DNA from 3 places in the Paenibacillus sp. FSL F4-0097 genome. Region 1 is predicted to be linked to each of the others. Evidence: predicted binding sites of a transcription regulator. Region 1 holds the regulator's gene; each other region holds the start of a gene.
The links. The regulator LexA, encoded in region 1, represses DNA repair genes until DNA is damaged. The targets are predictions, from matches to a motif close to CGAACATATGTTCG.
Positions count from the first base shown of each region.

Region 1 (5,127 bases):
TGTTCCTGAAACCTTTGATCCTAACACCTACATACCTTTTCAAGGGAAACCAACAGCTCTTTTACAAGAAGGGGATGTGCTCGACATAGGCGGGCGCAAAATAGAAATTTACCACACACCAGGTCATTCGCCAGGTCATATCAGCCTTTTTGATCATGCCAACGGATATCTGTTTACAGGTGATTTATTGTATGACGTTACGCCAATCTATGCCTTTTACCCTTCGACTAGTCCGGTTGATTTAGTGGCATCCTTAGAGAAGATTACAGAAATTCCAGGGGTTACCCAAGTATATGGCTCTCATAATACACTGGGTTTAGATCCATCTATTTTACAAGAGGTCAAAAAGGCAGTTCGTGAGTTACGTGAGCAAAAGGTAGTGGCACATGGTACGGGTATTCACCAGTTTGATGGGTTTAGTGTGCAATTTTAGGTTCTTTCTATTTCGAAATCAAATGAGAGGTATGGCGATAACAACTTAATTATTCAGATACGATTGACCTGAAGAGTGCATGCAATTGTTGTACTTGGGAGTAAGCTTCCTTGTACTGGTTGTCGGATTGTTGAATAGGCAATAAACCCGGCAAGAAGGAAATACAATACACAGGCGTTTCTTTGCTGTTCATATATAATTTAAGCGTGAGTTCTTCTATCACATTAGCTTCTTCATCAGCTTCCTTAAGGACGTTAATATCTGCACTAGTTGCAGTTGTTTTGCTGTTTTGTTGTCTTTTGGAGACTTTTGAAAGGGTAAGTGCGTTAACCACAATCTCGGATCCCATTACATTATCGAAAGAGTATAGCTTTGCTACTGCTTTTTTGTTGCTCTTCGGATTTCTGGTGCCTATTGCTAATTTTTTATTAGGTTCGTTAAGTGCGATCAAGTGAGATTGATTGGGGGGAATGAATGTTTTGGTGAAAATGATGTTAAAGGATGCAGCCGCATTAACTAGCATAGAAATATCAGATGAAGTGGATAGCGTTTTCAATTTTATAATGGCGGCACTTAGAATTAAAACAACTCCTAAAATAGCAAATAAGTACACTAAGATAATCAGCATATAATCACCTCCCAGTTATCTCATTAGACTCAAATTGTTGCTTATTGAAAGATATGCCTGAATGATCCCCACTAGTATCTTTTAAAAGGGAAATTCGTGGAATTATAGGATCGGCTTCGGAATTAGCCCAAAAAAAGCACCCGGAGAAACCTGCCGATTCTGCAAATGGCGCAAAATTGGGGGTTGCTGCAAGGGTGCTTTTTAAGGTAAGTATATAACCTATAGAAAATTGAAGGCAGTGATATGATCGGTATAAACAATCAGCTGTTTGTACTCGATCGGAGTCCCATAACTAGCATAAGGTCTTACAGTAACGTCATTGAGGACAACAAAGTTATAGCTGAAATTTTTATCAGGGTGTTCTGCTCCCAAATAAGATATGTATTCGTCTACTATTACATCATCCATCAAAGATTTTAAATCAAATACATCCTCTTTGTTGGAGACGGCTGGAGAGACGATTCCCTGAATGCTGCCAAAAGAGGTGAGCAAATTCACTTTTTTTCCACTAGCTTGTTCATCATTTAAAAGTAAACCGGACAGCTTACCCAGTGCATCGACTTTAAAATCGACGAGGGTTCTAATTTTTGAGTTATTCAAAACTAAACACATCCTTTTCAATTTGCAATCCTGTTAACAATATTCGACATATAATCACCAAACTCCTAGTATGCTAATGAAAAAATACTTACTTATGTAATGACCCCCATTCTGTATATGGTGATTTGGGGGTTGTGAGGTCCTCAGCGAATTCAATTCCTTATCGTTACTCGTGTTCCTATAGGGACGATAGCTGCGAGTGTTAACACATCCTCGTTGTACATCCGGATACAGCCGTGGGATACCTCTTTCCCAATGGAGGAAGGATCATTCGTTCCATGAATCCCGTAGTGTGGTTTAGACAGTCCCATCCAAAAGGCACCAAAGGGACCACCTGGATTGGGTTGTTTGTTAATAATCGTGAATTCTCCCACTGGGGATTGGGTTAACATCTTACCAATGCCGACAGGGAAACCTCTAATCACAATATCATTGTCCAGAAGATATAACATTCTTTGGGTCAGATCTACAATAATTCGGTAATTTGGCATTATGCACAACACTCCTTTCTAATTAGGATATGAGCAGAACGCCTAAACGGTTATTCATAGAAAATGCCCATTTTAGCGAACGAGAACAAATGTTCGTTAGTGGTTGAGAAAGCAAAATACACAGAAAAAAGGCTGTTCCGCATTTGCGGAACAGCCTTTTATGGTAGGAGTGCATACTTAGTGGATATCTCGAAACAATCCGATGACTCTTCCGAGAATAGTTACGCGATTAAGGCGAAGAGGCTCATAAGCTGGATTCTCCGGCTGAAGCCGTATATGATCACGTTCCTTGTAAAAGGTCTTAACGGTTGCTTCATCTTCTTCAGTCATGGCTACAACGATATCTCCGTTGTCCGCTGTTTGTTGTTGGCGAACAATTACATAATCACCATTCATAATGCCAGCATCCACCATACTATCACCCATAACTGACAGCATAAATACTTTGTTGTCACCTACATAGTGAGTAGGAAGTGGGAAGTAATCCTCGATATTCTCTGTAGCAGTGATAGGTACCCCGGCGGTAACTTTACCTACGACAGGAATCCGTGAGATGGTCTGGGCGAATTGGTGAACATTCTCTGAATCCTCTTGGCCTAGTAATTCTATTGCACGTGGCTTCGTTGGATCTCGACGAATAAGTCCCTTCTTCTCAAGCCGGTCCAAATGACCGTGAACTGTGGAGCTGGAAGCAAGGCCAACAGCTTCTCCAATTTCCCGGACGGAAGGTGGATAACCCTTGCTGCGGACTTCGCTTCGTATAAATTCCAGGATCGCCAGCTGGCGACTTGAAATCTTTGACATTGGAATCAACCCCATATAGTAATGTTTGGGAAAATTATAACATAGAACTACCGTTCGCACAAACATAAGTTCTAACTATTATAAATATTAATCTGCTAGAGTTAAAAAATGGTAGACGAATGATAATAAAATGTACCACTTGAGTCTCTCAAAAAAAAGAGAACAATTGTTCTGAAATAGTATTGAACAAAACACATGTTCGTGTTATTATGAATTCGAAAGTAAGAACAAGTGTTTGGAGGATGATAATTATGCTAAAATACAGTACATACCGCAGCATCTACGATAAGGCCCCAGTGGTTGAATCTTTAGGACATAATGACGTTGCCCGTAATTCCGCTAAGGTAAAAGAGATAACGGAACGTTTGCTAGGAGGGATGATTTCGTTGTTCCGTCAGGACTTCTTTATTAAGTTAATATTGATTATCGTGCTAGTATTTTCTGGCCTAACAGTAGTGGGAAATGTATTTGCAGGATCGACGACTATAATGAAGGAAGAGAAGCGGATTGTGGTTGAACGTGGAGATACACTATGGAGTATTGCCCTTAAGAATAAACCGGCTGATATGAAGACAGTTGTTTATATAGAAGGAATTAAACGTTCAAGTGGGATTAAGAGTAGTCAAATTAACGCTGGAGACATACTTACTTTACCTATTTATTAATTTTCTGAGAACATAATAGAATGACCAGTAGAGCTTGCAGGGAGTAGACCTTGACAAGCTCTTTTTCTCATGGCAGAGTTAGAATTAATTTATAGGGGGAGGGAAAGTATTGAATATTGATGAGTTGGTCGCGCGAATTAACGAATTGGCACGCAAACAGAAGAGCGTAGGCCTTAATCAAGAGGAAGTGGCGGAACGCGCCAAGCTTCGTGAAATTTACCTGGGGAATATCCGCAATAACTTCCGAGCACAATTAAATACTATTGAAGTAGTAGATAACGATGAGCATGAACAAGGTAACAAGGGGCTTAAACATTAGCTCGCTGTTCCTTTTCATAGATATTTCAGGATGACTAGGGGGAACGCACATGGCCCGTTCTTGGGAAAGAATGGTTCAACGCAACACACAGCAAATCAACAAGCAAAGAAAGAAACAAGGTAAGGATACGATTTATGCCTCTAAATCTCCTACCCAGAATGCCGAAGTCTTTAAAGGTCGCAACATTGCATTTCCGGTAGTGTTAGTGATACTTGGCACTATGTTTTGGGTAGTTGGTTCTATTGATCAGGCCAAAGGAAATGGCATGCTGGCTAATTGGTTGGGAGTAGTACTGTACTATTTGCTGGCAGCGCTATTGTTCTTCCGTCGTCCGTACTTGAAGGTGGAAAAAGCAAGACTGTCTACTATTAAATTCAATCGCGAACGCGGGCTTCCAGCTGCAGATATTGAGAAAATCACCCTTTCGCGTGGAGCTGTAGTCATTAAGCACAAAGGGAAACGTACGAAATGGATTTTCACAAGACTTATGAATCGCTATGATACTAATGCGATGAGTACACGATTAGAAGCATTTGCTAAAGCTCACAACATTGAAGTAGTTCACGAATAGAACTAGACCAGTTAAAGGGAGAGGGAGACCTGTAATGCCAATTTCTGCTGTACTATTTGACCTTGATGATACATTGCTGTGGGATGATCGGAGCGTCGAAGAAGCATTTCGTTCTGCTTGTGAAGCCGCCGGGGATACGATTGATCCACAAGAACTAGAAGTTGCAGTTCGTAAGGAAGCAAGTAGCTTGTATGAATCTTATGAGACGTTCCCATTTACAAAGATGATCGGAATTAATCCATATGAAGCACTCTGGGCTAACTTTACGGCAGGTGAACAGCCAGAATTCCGTCAATTGGAGCAGCTTGCACCGGTTTATCGTAAAGAGTCTTGGCGTCGCGGACTTGCAGCCTTAGGGGTGGAAGACGAAGCACTAGCTGAGACCTTGGCAACTAAATTCGCAGCAGAGCGCAGAAAACGTCCATACATCTATGAAGAAACAATGCATGTACTGGAGCAGTTACGGGGTCAAGTGAAGCTTTTGCTACTTACGAACGGTTGTCCTGCACTGCAACAAGAAAAACTAGATGGTGTGCCAGAGTTAATTCCTTTCTTTGATCATATTGTGATTTCCGGAAGCTTTGGTAAAGGCAAACCGGATAAGGAAATTTTCCTG
Region 1 is NZ_CP151965.1:3,855,547-3,860,673, reverse strand. Features, by position in the region: gene MHH86_RS17315 (MBL fold metallo-hydrolase) at 1-433, shown strand, start outside; gene MHH86_RS17310 (hypothetical protein) at 483-1,061, opposite strand; gene MHH86_RS17305 (hypothetical protein) at 1,281-1,661, opposite strand; gene MHH86_RS17300 (L,D-transpeptidase) at 1,814-2,152, opposite strand; gene lexA (transcriptional repressor LexA) at 2,330-2,956, opposite strand; gene MHH86_RS17290 (LysM peptidoglycan-binding domain-containing protein) at 3,208-3,621, shown strand; gene MHH86_RS17285 (DUF896 domain-containing protein) at 3,731-3,940, shown strand; gene MHH86_RS17280 (hypothetical protein) at 3,990-4,511, shown strand; gene MHH86_RS17275 (HAD family hydrolase) at 4,546-5,127, shown strand, end outside.

Region 2 (5,127 bases), 1.3 Mb from region 1:
CCATCCTTTTAAATCTTTTTAAGTTATAGTATGGGGACAATAGTGACATGAACTCAGCGAATGGACATGAAGTTGTAAAATAAGTTGGGACGATATAAGGAACTGCTGAATAATTTCACGGCTCAACAAAAAAAGGAGCTCAGCGGCTCCTCATTACTTTTTTTCTTATCTCGTGTACCTTAAAGGCAATAGCTCAGTGATTTCATATTTAGCTAATCGGTCATCCTCCGATACAATTATCTTGCAGTCTATTCCGTAATCCGCAATTAACTCTCGGCACATGCCGCAGGGAGAGACTACTTTAATCTCTTTTTCCTCGCTGTCTGGATCAGAATGCCTTACCGCAACAATCGTATCAAATTCCTTATAACCTTCGGATATCGCTTTGCCAATCACCATCGCTTCTGCACAGACTGTAATCCTCCCCATGCTGGCTTCCACATGTACCGCTGTAAAAATCTCTCCTGTTTTAGTACGAAGCGCTGCACCCACATGATGACGCCCCCATTCATAACGTCTGGTAATTATATCTTCGGCAGCCGTAATAAGCGTCTGATCCTCAATGGTAATTATGTACTCCATATCCAGTTCCGTCCTCCTTTATTTTCCCTAATTATATTAAATCGCACTGAATTATGATATAAGATATACTATTTTAAGTGCCAAAAAAGGAGGAGCAGAATTGAAAGTGAAAAAATGGATCTCCAGTCTCATCATTGTTGCATTACTTGCTTTGGCTAGTTACTGGTTTGAACAAAACGGAGAGCCTACAGACCCCTCGTCTCCATCCAATTCGAGTGTTGTTCAGCTAACCTTCCCATCAGACCGCTATCCTGAGACCGCCAAGCATATTCAGGATGCCATTGCGAAAGGTGAATCCGCCACATGTACGATTAACCGAGAGCAGGCTGAAGAGAACCGCAAAGAGTCCTTAAAAGGGATCCCTACTAAAAAGGGATATGACCGGGATGAATGGCCAATGGCTATGTGTGAGGAAGGCGGCGTTGGTGCCGACATTGAATACATAACGCCAAGCGATAACCGCGGGGCAGGAAGCTGGGTTGGCAATCAGCTGGAGGATTATGCAGACGGAACCCGGGTAGAATTTATGTTTAAATAACGATCTGTCTGACCATCCCCAGGCAACAGAATAGCCCCACCTGGCATTCGCCAGACGGGGCTATACTTCACATCAGCTAACTTAGAATAAGCAAGCTTTAGTGATGATAACCAGCAAGATGAAAAGTACCAGGATTGCTCCTGTAGAAGTCCAAGGACTACACACCGGACCTACTGATGCTGGACTTACTACCGGACCTACGTTACAACCACAACCATGTTCCATACCCATTTTCAATTCCTCCTAATGATTAATGACTACAGCACAAGATATGTAAAAAGGAGATAAGCCGTTTGGGCGAATTGGCAAACAAATGCCAATCACCTAATGAATTGAAGGCGGACAGTCGATAAACAGGATATACACAAAGGAGGTGCAATATGGATATAGCTGCATTATCAATGGCAATGAGCCAAGCATCCTTAGCTCAAAATGTTGGGATACAGGTCATGAATATTGCCAAGAATCAGGCTGAAACCCAGAGCCAAACTATGGTGGAAATGCTGGGCAAAAGCGTTGCTCCGAATTTGGGAAAAACACTTGATATTAGTGTGTAATTGCTTTATGCTAAGGATACATGAGAACGAACGTTCCTATGTATCCTTAGACTTTTTTTTACTCTACATAGCCCTTCGGGCTTTTCTTTTGCACATTTATGCGAACATACGATCCCATTAGTGATTTATTAGTGATTTTAAACGAGGTGAATAAGTTGGAGAACATGAAATCATATTATCAAATGACTGTGCTTGAGAAATGGACGGAGGATTTATACAAGCGATTAAATCTTCATCAGCCTTCGCAAATTTCAATATCGTATATTGCAGAGCGGCTTAATATCTGGGTTCATTATTTGGATGTGAGAAGCAAGAGCATTGAAGCGTCTGCAGGGATGTACAGCCTGTTTATCGACAACCGCCTTCCAGCCAATCTTCAACGGCTAGAGTTTCTTCATGAACTGTGTCATCTACTTCGCCATGGCAGCGATAATCAGACCTTGATGCCAGAGCATTTCACGCGGGCACAGGAGGACGAATCCGAGCGTTTTATCTTGTATGCGGCGATGCCTTACTCCATGATCTCCCGCATGACATTGCCTGAGCAACGGGAAGATGCCATCTCCTATCTTGCAGCAGAATTCCAAGTACCTGCCGAGCTGGCCTTACAGCGGATTGATCAGATCCAAAGACGTGTGTTCCAAGGGCAATTATTGGCCGTGATGGGAAGAAACGAAGAACGACAGACACATATTCGCAACGGATCACGGAGATAATAAGCTTAGTTGCAGTAGTTCTCTGCATATTCATTTATGGTGGAATTTCTCGTGAGGGGGAACGACATGGAAGCCATTAAAGTAATTGAATTATTACTGACTCATCCGGATTATAATGTAGATGCAGTACACCCCGAAATCCCGGATTTTGTGGGCATTGAGACGATTGAGGTGGATCACGAAACGGGGACCTTCTCCATTTTATTGCAAGAACCCAAAGAAGACTAAAAGAGAATCATTATTCTTCATAAGTTAAAAGGCAGCAAATATAGTATGTCCCGGCAATTCTTCGTTCGCCTACGCCTGGATTACTATCGGTATTTGCTGCCTTTTTGTATTACACAACCCCAAATTAAAAACCATAAGATTTTCATCCCCGGCAGCCTCGGACTTGCCTGGTTTTCCAGCACCTTAATTCGCTGCTCCAGCTCCAGTATTTTCTCTTCTTCCTGCGTCATATTCTTACCTCCTTTCTTATTTGTACATTTACAAGATATCTATGAATGACATAATAGTCTCTGTATATTATCTTATACTATATACAAATTATCTATATGGAGGGAATTAATGAAGAAAAATACAAAATTAATCTTCATCGTTCTAATCCTGTTAATCTGTGGAATAACATCCTTAGCCCTCCACTCCTTCCGAAATCATATGAACAGAGAAGTCATTCATTATCTAATAGAGACAAGAAATTATAAGAAGGAAGATTTTTATAAAGTATACACCCAGATTGCCAAAGCTCCCCTCGTAAGTACCACGGTGATTTTTGCAGACGAACCCTACGCAAGATACTTTTATCGAAAAGAAAATGGAAGGATCTATCAATACAGCAGGGCTCCTGTTAAAGGTAATGATCCTAGCTATACATATAAACATATCGAAGAGGATCTCCAGTGAAGGAGTCACTCTATTAAAAAGACGCGTTTGTCCAGCAGTCAGCACTTGGTGCTTGGGCAAATGCGTTTTTTTTGATCTCCTCTGTTCTAAATAAGTAACCATCGTTTGCGTAGACAATATTGGCGTGCTGCTTAGCAGCTATCGGACACAGTTGATCTTATGCGTAGCATAACCCTCCATTTCGAAGTGTAACGGACCCCATCGCCTTTATTGGCATGAGCAACACCTTACAAGGCCCACTTTTTAAGGAATAGCGTCACTGGGGTCCGCGAACTTGCTCAAAAGTCTATTTATATGCAAATAACGACTTCTGAGTCCATAACCCTCTGGCGATAATTTATGAATAGGCATCCTCTACTCTCAAACACAAAGAAATTTTCTCAGGAACAAAATGTGACCTAATGCCGTCCTAAATGGTGTTATAGGTAAAGGGGGGCACAGTATCATGCAGCGATCCATGACCCGGCCGGGAAATCATGTGATGAAGAGTTACGAAATCTACGCAGATATGCTGTTCCGGATCGCTTTGGTCCATCTAGGCAGCCGGCAAGATGCCGAAGAAGCCACTCAGGATACCTTCATCAAGCTAATAGAAAAAGCGCCAAAGTTCAAAGATGCCGAACATCAGAAGGCATGGCTGATCCGGGTAATCACCAATCATTGTAAAACACTACTGGGCAGAGGCTGGCGCAAGCGCGAGGTTAAGCTGGAGAGCGCTGAGCCAATTGCGGCAGACAGCCCCGAGGATTGGGCTCTGCTGCAGTTAGTTATGGCGATGCCCATGAAGTATAAAACCGTAATCCATCTTTATTATTACGAGGACTATCCCATCCAGGAGATCAGCAAGATTCTGCAGATTAGCCAGTCTGCCGTGAAGATGAGACTTCAGCGGGGACGGCAACTGTTAAAACTGGAGCTGGAAGGAGCGGAACCACAGTGAAGGAAGATCAGTTTCGAACAACATATAAGAAAGCGGTGGATTCGATGAAACCAGGTGAAGAAATGAAAAAAGAATTGTTCGACAAAATGGAGCAGCGGCAGGAGCGGAAACGTCCGCGCAAGACGGTTTATATCGCGGCAAGTGTCGTGCTCGCCGCAGGAATCGGTCTGGCTGGGCCTAGTATATGGCAGCAGTTGAACAGTCAGAGCTCCCCGGGGCAGGTTGCCCAGGTAACTCCGGGTGTAAGCAATGCTGGCAATTCGGGCACAGCTACATCGGGCAGCATTGTCATTCCCAAGCTGAAACTGCCAGATAAGGAATCTGGCGTGAAGGCAGATATGATCGCCTTGGTCGTGTATAAAAATAATATTTACACACAGTCAGCGACTCGCATCGACGCTGCCGATGCTGCCGCTCTGCGCGGTGACAAGTTAGGACGCACTACAGGCGGCATCAACGAATGGAGCGGTAACGACGAATATATTGAGTTAGCCTCGAACATCGGCGAAACGGATCTCTATTCCGTGAAGGGCTATGATTCCAGCTTCCTGATTATGTCCTATTCGGAAATCAACGGCGAGGTATTCGCTGAACTGTATGAGCACACGAACGGCATCACCATAAACAGCGGCGCCGACCTATTCGGCAAGCTGAATCTTGAAGGCCGAGTTACTTCAGCTCAGTGGGAAAGCTTCAACAGCTGGAACAACGGCCTCCAGCAGCAGGCGCCAATCGCCAATGGCGAGGCGCTTGAAGGTTTTCTTACAACACTTCAAGCGGCTAAACCACTGGCAGCAGAGCCGCTGATCGAACAAGGCATCTACGACAGCGAGGACCGCAAGATCATCTATTTGCAGCTGGAAGACAATGCCCGAGTAGAGTTGACGCTGT
Region 2 is NZ_CP151965.1:5,115,320-5,120,446, forward strand. Features, by position in the region: gene MHH86_RS22980 (cytidine deaminase) at 166-582, opposite strand; gene MHH86_RS22985 (NucA/NucB deoxyribonuclease domain-containing protein) at 689-1,120, shown strand; gene MHH86_RS22990 (hypothetical protein) at 1,202-1,351, opposite strand; gene MHH86_RS22995 (YjfB family protein) at 1,501-1,677, shown strand; gene MHH86_RS23000 (ImmA/IrrE family metallo-endopeptidase) at 1,842-2,393, shown strand; gene MHH86_RS23005 (hypothetical protein) at 2,460-2,621, shown strand; gene MHH86_RS23010 (hypothetical protein) at 2,705-2,851, opposite strand; gene MHH86_RS23015 (hypothetical protein) at 2,961-3,296, shown strand; gene MHH86_RS23020 (sigma-70 family RNA polymerase sigma factor) at 3,742-4,236, shown strand; gene MHH86_RS23025 (hypothetical protein) at 4,233-5,127, shown strand, end outside.
Region 2: the regulator LexA is predicted to act here: its motif matches at 1,779-1,792, upstream of MHH86_RS23000 (ImmA/IrrE family metallo-endopeptidase).

Region 3 (5,127 bases), 1.3 Mb from region 1:
TGAGTATCCCAATACTTGTTTTAGATCAGCTTGAGTTATTTTCTTTTCCCCAACCCACTTACAATATCTATAGAGCCAGTAGCAGATATATGTATAGGTATATGCCACTGCTCGTGGGTTTGTCTGTTTTAACCTACCTTCTACAAGCTCAGTACAGAACCTGTGTCTAAGGTTAGAAGAATCAAAGCATAGTCCCTTAATCCCACAAAGGTATCCCTGTTAGGAAGAGATAGCAATTTTATTAGTACCTCATGATCAATGTTTACAACTCGCCCTTCATCCTTACGCTTCTTGAGCGACTTCACAGGATTGGTGTCTAACAATTCTTGTTCTACACAAGTCCGTAGGTAAACAAGACGGTTGTTATAGGTACATGGCTTAATTCCTTCTTGTCCAAGATATTCAAACAGATTGTTTTTAAAATAGTCTGCTGTCTCAAATGAGTTACTGTATCTCTTGAAAAAGAGCTTTACATGCTGCTCGTAGTCCTTCTGTGTCTGTTCACTTACCCCCTCTGCCTTCTTCCAAAATAGGAACTGCTTTAATGCATCCGTCCAAATCACCGCTTTGATGTTTTTGATTTTTGTAACTCTAGCCATAATAAAAACTCCTCTCTAGGACTTGTGATTAGACAAGCACTGAAAAGGAGTGTTATCAACCTGATTCTGTGAGCTCGGATGTGATTCCAAGACACACAGAACCTTTAGTTTTTGACGGAAGTTTTACTCAAGAAAAACAAAAAAACCTTGATTTCTCAAGGTTTTCACTGTGATGCCGAGGACGGGGGTCGAACCCGTACGGTACTCACGTACCGCAGGATTTTAAGTCCTGTGCGTCTGCCTGTTCCGCCACCCCGGCATATTATGTGTTGAAGCTTCATACGTTGTTCACATATAACGCGACAAGAAATATAATATCATGAATATCGATAACGCGCAATCCTTTTTCGAAAAAAATTTATTTACAATAAAAATAACCCGTTCAGCCTAAACCGACACGGGTTATTATAGACGTGGATTATCTACGCTCGTCACTTCTGCTTCTCATTCCGGCAAGACCCAAAAGTCCAAGCAGACCGAGCCAGCCCCAGTTAGATCCTTTGTTAGTCGCAGCATTCGTTGTTGTACTAGTTGCACGGTATTTACCGGTCTGTGTAGTGTTGGTTGCCGGGTTAACAGTGCTGTTGGTTCTGTAGTTATTGCGGGTGTCATTGTAGTTATTGGTGTTGTAGTTGTTAGGTCTGTAATTATCATCGATGCGGATCTTATCTTTCATAATGCTCTCATGCTGATTCATTGTTCCCGTGGTGCCATTCATTAGATTGCCTTCCGTATTCATCATCCGAGTGTGTTCCGCAGTGCCATCCATTCCGGTATTCGCGGCTGGGATACCGCCCAATGCTGCTGATCCAACGGCATTTGATGCATAGCTAGCTCCCATTAGACTCATTGACAGTACAGTACCGCATGCAAGGCTTGTTATCAGCTTGTTCACAGTGTTATGCCTCCCTTTAAGGTTAGTTATCACTGATAATTTCCCCTTGGACGGCACTGTCTATGCATGATGATTTTACTCTTTTACTACATTAACTGTCTTGGTCACAGCATCATAAGTAACCTTTGCTCCAAGTGCCTCAGCCAGCGCACGTATGGGCACATAGGTTATTCCGGTATCGAGAACGCCATCGGTAAGCTTACGGCCGTTTAGGTTAATGGTCACTGTAACGTCTTTGTTCACCTGATCATCCCCTCCGGTAATCTTTTTTAAAGCCTCTTTGGCTTGGTCCGTCGTTGGACGTTTACCTGCCCGAAGTTGATCTATAGTTAAACCGAAAGTCATTTGCAGATGTGAATAATCTTTAAAAGAGGTCCAGTCCCCGCCCCATTCTAATCCAAGCCGCTTAGCCTCCTGTACAACCTCTTGCCAATCCGCAGTCTTATCTTTATCACCATCACGATTGATATCCCAAGAAAGGCTAGTGCCATTCGGCAGCAAAAGCGCAAAATCAAACGCAAGACCATAATTATGATAGCTGGTACCGCCTTTAGCATTGGTAACTATCGGTCCCGGCTTACTTCTACCCTGCGCATACAAAGCATTTTGTTCAGCAATGGTCCGTAGACCCTGAGTAATAACGATAGGGACTCCTCTCGCATGGCTTTGCTGAATCAAAGCATTTGCACCTGCCGCCAAGACAGGGTGAAGCCCGACCAGACGCGCCGCGGATTTTTCCCTCAATTGCTCCAAAGTCAGCATAGAATCACCCCTTTGGTATATTCAATGATGCCCCTGCCCTATTTGCCTGTACCCCTGTCCCCCTTAGGATGATTTCCACAAAAAAGGACAAAATATTTAACGAAAGGTGGGAGACATATGGATATTCATAGCGATAGCTATAAAGTTGCAGCCCTTAGTGAACAGGAAGAAGCACTGGAAATTATTCGGAATGCTGAAGCTTCCATTGCACATCTGACCGGTAACCCTACCGTTACCTTAATCGCTTATGAGAAAAGCGAAGGCAACGGTTCTCAGCATTAAACGATATAGACCTCGACAATATCATCCACATCGATCCACTTCCATTCCTCCGCCCACTGCAGCTTAAACTCACGCGAGTGGGTGTGAATGGAAGTCACAAAGCCACTTAACATCGTATTTTCAAAAGGTTCAAACAGAACAACTGTCACTCGTACATGACTCCGCAACGACAAAGCCAGTGTACATTCGATCTCCTCCAGCTTTTGCTCATCCAGAATAGGCTTGATGCGGCGCAGCGTCTCCCGTTCATCTCTTATAATTCTTGTCTTATGCTCCGGCAGCATCATGCGGCTGCTTTCCCACAGCCCGTTTTTTTCCAGCTTTTTGCCCATGGTAACCCCTCCCTTATAATATATCTATTCTTCTGAACACGAACGTATGTTTGTATTATATCCGCATCTTCGCATATTAATCAATAATCAGGAAAAAGATACCTTTTTGAAGGAGCGCTTTTTATCCAAAAGATGTATATCAATGTATATCCATGTAAGCGCAGCAAAAAGACGCTGACAGATAAACTGTGCAGCGCCTGATTTGATTTATTCTTGAACAACATCTCCAGATACTGAGGTAGCTTCACCTTCGGAATCTATAAGTCCAGTTGCTTCTCTTGCCTCATTAAGCTTGGAGATACCGAACAACATCGCTATATCAGCTTTTTGATTCAATTCATTAAATTGCTCAGCCGTAACATTTGCGGAATCTGCGCCCTGAGAAGCCTCTTTTTTTAAAGAATAAGCACTTTCAAAGGAAATTTTAGACTCTTCAAGCAACTTACGAATGTCTTCAGGCAAGCTGGAGGAAATTTTTACTTTCTCGGCTTGATTCGATAAATCAATTGCGGTACTCTGAAATTGCTTAATTTTCTTCTCCAACTGCTTGTCCGTGAGTTCTCCTGCTGAATAACCAGCAATGGCTTCGTTGAACTCCGCTAAAGAAGATTTTCCCGACTCTTCAAGTTTAGACATTTCATTGTAGAAGTTTTGCACAGTCTCCTGCACTTCTTCTTCCGTGGCAGGTGCCGATGAAGTTGAATTATTGCTGCAGGCGCTAAGGATGACAGTCATCATCAGCATTCCTATTAGTAAAGCTTTTTTCATTATTTATCCCTCCACTTAACAGGATAATGTCGGTTTGTGTAAAGCGCAAATGAAATATATGTAAAATGACTGTTATGTTATAATTATTTTAATTGTGATCAGAAAAGGAGGGTATTTATGCCTTATTGCACCACCTGCGGAGCGGAATACAAGCAGGGCGCTAAATTTTGTGGAGAATGTGGAACCAGCCTTAACGGTACCGCTCCAGTGACCGCCCATCGACCAGCAGAAGATAATCATGTCAATCAAGAAGTTGTGCTCTGGAAAGGCAAACCTGCCGGCATCTCAGATCGACTTAAAGGAATTATAGCTCTTAACACAACTTCATATACCATTACAAGTCAGCGCATTATGTTAAAGACCGGACTTATCGGTAAAAATGTTGAAGAAATCGAATTGCTGCGCGTACGCGATTTATCCGTGAAACAGTCAATAATGGACCGGATGCTTGGCATCGGGTCATTAACTGTATTTTCTGATGATGCCTCAGCGCCTCAGCTTCTTTTTCGAAAAATCCATGATGCCCAAACCGTCAAAGATGTTCTGCGCAAAGCCGTTCGTGACGAGAAGATCGCCAACAACATTAGCTACCGCGAACAAATTTAAGACGCTCATACGTAAAAAGGCCCCGGAAAACCGGGGCTTTTTGCTTGCGCTTGTACACTTGAAGTACTCTTTTTTAAGGAAGATAAAATGCCCCCGCTGGGATAACCCCCTTGATCTGGCTAGGACTCTCCCACTGCAAAACAACCCGGGCGTCGCCCGCATTCTCATAATACTCCACCTTTATTTCATACGGCTTACCTGCTATCAGACTTATGCTTCCTTTTCGTTCCTGGCCGCTCTGATTTACCCAACTATCAATGACTAGCCCGCCATCAATCCATACCCGTATCCCATCATCAGAGTAGGAATAAATGGTATAAATCTCGCTAAAAGCAGCCGTCAGCTTCCCACTCCACCGCACAGAAAACGCATCTACACGAATGGCAGGATCAGGCGAACCTTGTCTCCATGAAAAGTTAATATTGGCATCCGTACGCAAAAGTGCAGGTGTGCCGCTAAGCGTCATGTTATTGTAGTATTGCCCACAGAGTCCACTCTCCAGCACACTATCCCCGATAGCAGCGAAAGCGGCGGCCTCAGCAGCATACTCCTCTCGTGTGAATACCATTTTGTCGTTCATAAAAGCTTTTATCACAGCATCGGTATTCTTCTCATAGAGGAGTTTCCCCCAGGTCAGCTGATAAGACCATTTGGGCTGCGTTTTGGACAACAGTTCAGCAGACGGAAGCTCTCCATTCTCACCAATCGCAATCAGCTTGCCACGACCCAGATCCCATAAATTATCATAATGGCTAATCTTGAAATCCGCGTCATAAATGTCGAGCGCCAGCACATCTACCTTATCACTGCCCGGATAGTATTCTGCCGGCTCATCACACCACTGATTTTTTGCATTTGGACTCCAAACCCACAATAAATTATG
Region 3 is NZ_CP151965.1:5,109,518-5,114,644, forward strand. Features, by position in the region: gene MHH86_RS22930 (hypothetical protein) at 1-108, opposite strand, end outside; gene MHH86_RS22935 (hypothetical protein) at 141-599, opposite strand; tRNA gene MHH86_RS22940 (tRNA-Leu) at 773-858, opposite strand; gene MHH86_RS22945 (WGxxGxxG-CTERM domain-containing protein) at 1,018-1,494, opposite strand; gene MHH86_RS22950 (M15 family metallopeptidase) at 1,570-2,256, opposite strand; gene MHH86_RS22955 (hypothetical protein) at 2,374-2,538, shown strand; gene MHH86_RS22960 (YolD-like family protein) at 2,535-2,870, opposite strand; gene MHH86_RS22965 (hypothetical protein) at 3,078-3,638, opposite strand; gene MHH86_RS22970 (PH domain-containing protein) at 3,756-4,244, shown strand; gene MHH86_RS22975 (glycosyl hydrolase) at 4,318-5,127, opposite strand, start outside.
Region 3: the regulator LexA is predicted to act here: its motif matches at 2,910-2,923, upstream of MHH86_RS22960 (YolD-like family protein).